2 regions of the Bacteroides nordii genome follow, and region 1 is predicted to be linked to the other one. Evidence: riboswitches for the same ligand, from Rfam matches in the RefSeq annotation. Region 1 holds a riboswitch; the other holds the start of a gene.
The links. Region 1 has a riboswitch for cobalamin ahead of accC (acetyl-CoA carboxylase biotin carboxylase subunit). Riboswitches for the same ligand answer to the same signal wherever they lie in the genome.
Positions count from the first base shown of each region.

Region 2: another riboswitch for cobalamin. It lies ahead of K8P02_RS12475 (TonB-dependent receptor); the one in region 1 lies ahead of accC (acetyl-CoA carboxylase biotin carboxylase subunit).

Region 1 is NZ_CP082886.1:3,290,183-3,293,401, reverse strand. Features, by position in the region: gene accC (acetyl-CoA carboxylase biotin carboxylase subunit) at 1-1,324, opposite strand, end outside; cobalamin riboswitch at 1,461-1,675, opposite strand; gene K8P02_RS13120 (cation:proton antiporter) at 1,849-3,219, shown strand, end outside.
Region 2 is NZ_CP082886.1:3,098,356-3,101,574, forward strand. Features, by position in the region: gene K8P02_RS12470 (TolC family protein) at 1-552, shown strand, start outside; cobalamin riboswitch at 1,456-1,669, shown strand; gene K8P02_RS12475 (TonB-dependent receptor) at 1,800-3,219, shown strand, end outside.

The DNA.
Region 1 (3,219 bases):
CAATAAAACCGGTGTCATAATGCCCTTCTACAAAGTCGGCAGTATCCATGATACAACGCAGGTAACTGATGTTGTTTTTCACTCCTGTCAGTTTGTATTCGTGGAGTACCCGGCGCATGCGCTCAATGGCGTATTCGCGGGTGGTAGCCCATACAATCAGTTTACCAATCATCGGATCATAGTAGATAGGGATCTCATATCCTTCGTATACGTAGCTATCAATGCGTACACCGATGCCGTTTGGTTCAGTAATCTGTTTGATCACTCCCGGACTGGGCATGAAGTTCATTTCGGTGTCTTCTGCGCAGATACGACATTCAATGGCGTGTCCGCGTTGTTTGATATCCTCTTGTTTTAACTTCAACACCTGATTATCTGCTACTTTGATTTGCTCTTTTACCAGGTCTACTCCCACAACTTCCTCTGTAATCGGATGTTCTACTTGCAAGCGGGTATTCATTTCTAAGAAGTAGTAGTTGCGGTGTTTGTCTACCAGAAACTCAATTGTTCCTGCACCGATATAGTTGACGGCTTTGGCGGCAGCTACTGCCTTTTCGCCCATATCTTTGCGTAATTCGGGGGTTATAAATACCGAAGGACTTTCTTCTACGATTTTCTGGTTACGGCGTTGTACGGAACATTCACGTTCACATAGATGAATTACATTTCCGTGTTTATCACCCAGAATCTGAAATTCAATGTGATGTGGTTCCTCAACGAATTTCTCCAGATATACGGTATCGTCTCCAAATGAGGAGAGCGATTCGCTTTTGGCTGTAGTGTAGGCTTCTTCTACTTCATTAGCATTGTGGATCAGTCGCATCCCTTTTCCGCCACCGCCCATAGAAGCTTTCAGCATTACCGGATAGCCTATTTGGTTGCACAGTTCTACGGCTTCTTCCACGCTTTTCAGGTTTTCCTGCGTACCTGGAACTACCGGAACGCCCGCTTCAATCATTTTGATACGGGCAGCAATTTTATCTCCCATTGCCTCCATCGTTTCCGGATTCGGACCGATAAAGATGATCCCTTCTTCCTGGCAACGGCGGGCGAATGTGGCATTTTCCGATAAGAAGCCATATCCCGGATGTATGGCATCTGCATGGCACATCTTCGCCACTTCAAGGATCTTTTCTATATTCAGATAACTCTCTTTTGATGCGGCCGGACCGATGCAATAAGCTTCATCGGCATAGAGCACATGCTTTGCGGTGCGGTCTGCTTCTGAGAAAACAGCGATACTTGCTATTTCCATTTCCCGACAGGAGCGCATTACTCTCACGGCTATTTCTCCGCGATTGGCAACTAAGATTCTTTTTATCATATTCATTTCTCAATTAAATGCATATACGTATTAGTGCTTTTCCACCCTGTGGACACACTCCACCCGGTGAAAACACAGTATTTCTAAGATTTGGGGCTAAACGGCGATACTTTCTTTCCTAACCCACGAGGTGAGAAAGTATAAATTTTGACTGGCAGGTCTTCTGACTGACTCTCATCTTACAGGCCTTCCCGATGGATTTTTTACCTCCGTCAGTGGCGCGAATCTGGTTAATTTATAAGATGTTCTATAGAGCTTCACAGCAGCGGGACTGTCCGGGAGTTACACCCGATTCCCTTTTAATCTTCATCCGTTGACCACGGATTCCGAACCAAATCGTGCGCAAATATAGAGAATTATTGAATAGGACGAATCTTTTTTGCACGAAAGTTTACTTTTTGTGCAGTCTGAATAAAAAAGCAGGTGTAAAAGCCTGACAGTTGAAACACAATGCCCTCTTTTTTTGTTGTTTTAAATGAGGTACGTGACCTTATGCAAAATAAAAACCTATAAAAATACATTTCATGTCGCATTTACCAACTTTGATTGCCGACCTTGCACTGATATTGATATCCGCAAGTATTATAACTTTATTGTTTAAATGGTTAAAGCAACCTTTAGTTTTAGGCTATATTGTTGCCGGATTACTGGCTGGTCCTTATGTCCATATTTTCCCTACTGTAGGGGATATAGCAAATGTTAATATCTGGGCCGAAATAGGAGTTGTGTTTCTGCTTTTTGCTCTCGGTCTGGAGTTTAGTTTCAAGAAACTTATCAATGTGGGGTCAACAGCCTTTATCACGGCAACTACTGAAGTTATCAGTATGTTGCTGATAGGTTATATGGTGGGATATCTGCTGGGATGGGGTACCATGAATTCTATTTTTCTGGGTGGAATGCTGTCTATGTCATCCACTACCATTATTATCAAGGCTTTCGATGATTTAGGGTTGCGTAGCCAGCGGTTTACAGGTATTGTATTCGGTACACTGGTTGTGGAGGATCTGATTGCTATTCTGATGATGGTTCTTCTTTCTACGATGGCAGTAAGCAAAGATTTTGTGGGTGAAGAGTTGTTGGTAAGTGTGCTTAAGGTTGTTTTCTTCCTGATACTGTGGTTTCTTATCGGTATTTTTATCCTTCCGGCTTTCCTGAAAAAAGCAAAGAAGCTGATGAATAACGAAACACTTCTGATTGTTTCTCTCGGGCTTTGTTTGGGAATGGTAGTGCTGGCTACCTATACCGGATTCTCGGCAGCTTTAGGTGCGTTTATTATGGGTTCTATTTTAGCTGAAACGATTGAGGCGGAACATATTGAGCATATTATACAACCGGTGAAAGATCTCTTTGGAGCAATCTTCTTTGTGTCTGTCGGTATGTTGGTCAATCCGGCTGTATTGGTTGAATATGCCTGGCCGGTTATTATTATTACACTGGTCACCATTATCGGTAAAGCCATATTCTCTTCATTGGGTGTTCTTTTGTCGGGAGAGTCACTGAATATTTCCATCAAATCCGGGTTCAGTTTGGCACAAATCGGAGAATTCGCTTTTATCATTGCCGGCTTAGGTGTTTCTCTCAAAGTACTTGATCCGTTTATTTCTCCGATTATTGTGGCTGTATCTGTTATTACAACTTTCACTACTCCCTATTTTATTCGCCTGGCAAATCCTTTTGCCGAATGGCTTTATAAAGTATTACCACCCAAAGTTCAGGAAATGTTAGCTCGTTATGCTTCCGGTAAAAAGACTGTGAATCACGATAGTGATTGGAAGAAACTATTAAAAAACATTGTTGGCAGAGTCATTATTTATAGTGTATTGCTCACTGCTATCTGGCTATTGTCTGTAAAAACGCTATATCCTGCTGTCAGTGAACTGTTTACTCCTGTGACG
Region 2 (3,219 bases), 190 kb from region 1:
CTGGACGATGTACTGCAACGCCGTTCCGATTACGCCAGTACGGAAATCAACATAGAAAAAAGCGAAGCACAACGAAAGGCCGCCCTTAGCCAGTACAACCCGCAAGTGAACATGTTCCTATCCGGAGGATGGGCTACTGCATCTCCCAACATGGGCTATGACGTTGCTTTCACTCCGATTTTGGGATTAAACGTGAACATTCCTGTTTTCCGCTGGGGCGCACGCTTCAAAACCAACCGCCAGCAGAAAGCATATATTGGTATTCAGAAGTTACAGCAAAGTTATGTGACAGATAATATCAGCGAAGAACTCTCAGCCGCTCTTACCAAACTAACGGAAACGGAACATCAAGTGACTACTGCACAAGAAACAATGGATTTGGCAGAAGAAAATCTCAGTCTGGCCACTTTCTCTTATAATGAAGGGAAAGCGAGTATGGTAGATGTTCTTTCGGCCCAGCTTTCATGGACGCAGGCACACTCAAATCTTATTAATGCACACCTTGCCGCTAAAATGGCAGTAGCCGAATACCAGAAGGTGATAAGCTATTAAGGTGCTTCCCGCACGGGGAGGTACGCCGGGCGATGGCTAATTGAAATGCAGAACGCAGATTTTCACAAAGGACAATAAGTATAAGATGAGGAACAACAGTCTTTTAATCTGCGATCATCCACGTTTCACCAAATAAAAAACTCTGTGCAAGTTCGATTCATTTCGAATTTATTTACGATTAGACGATTTACGATGTACGATTGGGATTACTCTTTTAAAAGCCTGTTTCAGCGCTGTCAGAGACAAAGTACTCCCAATCGTACATCGTAAATCGTCTAATCGTAAATAAATCCAGTTTTGAGCCTAATGGTGTTTGTCATTGCCATCCGTCTCTTTCTCCGGTATTGATAAAGCCCCCTCCCGTAGAGTAACGTATGAAGCCTCGGTATGTAACGTTGTTTTAGATGTACATGTAAAGCAGTAAAACATGTACATGTAAAGCTGTGAAACATGTACATCTAAAGCAGTGAAACATGTACATGTAAAACAATGCTGCTCACCGGGGAAAGGAACGTTCCTTTCTGAGAAAGACAAAGTACAACACCGGGCAAGGCTAACAATACCGTCTATGGGCACCTCCGCCATCGAAAAGATAGGGCCATCATCTTCGTTATTGTATGGTATTTCACCACAGAGTAACACGGAGTTCCACAGAGTCTAAATCTTTATTGAAACGCAGATGATTGCAGATTCCCGCAAAGGGAAACAAATCTAAGATAAAGAACTATAGTCTTTTAATCTGTGTTAATCCGCGTTTCATCAAATAAATAGTACTCTGTGGAACTCTGTGTTACTCTGTGGTGGTTTTTACTCATGTCCATACGTTTTGAATATATCTCGAGTCCTGCCTTCAGAACAAACAAATATTTCCTCCCTTCTCTTTCATTATTACCCAATTAATTTCTAACTTTGCCCCCGCATAGGTTCATCTTCTCCATGCATTCGGAGAAAATGATTAAAAGGGAATCAGGTGAGAATCCTGAACAGTCCCGTTGCTGTATGTTTCATTCAAGCGTAGTAAACACATACTTCATGCCACTGAAAGGCTTTAAGTCGATTGGGAAGGCGTTTACTTACGGAAACGAGTCAGAAGACCTGCCATGCAATACGTTCAATAGCTTTCGAGGACAAGCTATGGATTCAATCATCTGTACACGAGTGATGTGTCACAGAAATGATTATTCATACATAATTGGTACTCTTTAAAGCTATTTGATGGATAAAATAACTATCAAATAGATATATTAATGGGAAATACTACGTTTAAACGGTTCCTGTGTCTATGTGGAATGTGTACTTTAGTTTTGTCCATAAAGGCACAAAGCAAGCTGGACAGTATACAAAGACTGGATGAGGTAGTGGTTACAGCTAAAAAATATAAGGAAGTTATACCTGCACAAATTTTAAAAGGAGAAGAATTGCAGCGATTGAACAGCTTTTCAGTTGCAGACGCTATTCGTTATTTTTCTGGAGTACAAATAAAAGATTATGGTGGTGTAGGCGGACTCAAAACTATCAACATCCGTAGTATGGGGACCAACCATATGGGAGTTTATTATAACGGAATACAGTTAGGTAACGCACAGAACGGCCAAGTTGATTTAGGAAAATTTTCCCTCGACAATATCGAAGAAGTATCTTTGTATAACGGACAAAAAAGTGATATATTCCAATCCGCTCGGGAATTCGGTTCTGCCGGAAGTATTTATCTCACCACCCGCCATCCGAAATTCAATAATGGAGAAACAGCCCATATGATAGCCAAGCTAAAAGCTGGCTCTTACGGCCTTGTCAATCCTGCTATCCTTTACGAACATAAAATCAACGATAAAGTAAGTTCAAGTATCAGTGCCGAATGGATAAGTTCAAGTGGAAAATACAGTTTCCGGTACCGACGTGTTACTCCGGCAGGAGAGCTTGCTTATGACACCACCGCTGTCCGCCATAACAGCGATCTGGATGCCATGCGAATGGATATCGGATTATATGGAACATTCGACACAGGAAAATGGAGTGTTTTCGCTTACCATTATACTTCCGAACGAGGAGTTCCGGGAGCTATTGTGAATAATGTATGGAAACGGGGAGAACGATTATGGGATCGAAATTCGTTCGCACAAGGAACTTATCAACAAGATATCTTGCCTAAACTCAGCACCCGTGTCAATATTAAATACGCCTATGATTTTACACGTTATGTAAACAATGATATATTACTCAAACTAACTAACAATGTTTATAAGCAAAAAGAAATGTATCTGTCATGGGCTAACAAATATTCGCTTAATCCGAACTGGGACGTTTCTTTATCCTACGATTTTCAATGGAATGATTTAGAAGTATTCGACACCGCTAAAGATGTTAATATGGAACACATTTCCAACGCAGCTACCCGTGGGACTCATTGGCTATCACTTGCTACAGCATTTACTCTGGCAGACCGTTTAAAAATGCAAGCCAGTATTTTGGGGACTTTTGTTGACGAAAAAGCCCACCAAGTTGACAAAGCGCCTAATAAAAAGAAACTCACTCCCGGTTTGTTCCTCTCCTATCAACCATTCAAAAAACACGAATTGATATTCAGAGCTTTTTATAAAACAGCTTACCGTATGCCCACATTTAATGACCTCTATTACACGGACATGGGAAATGCTGCTTTACGTCCTG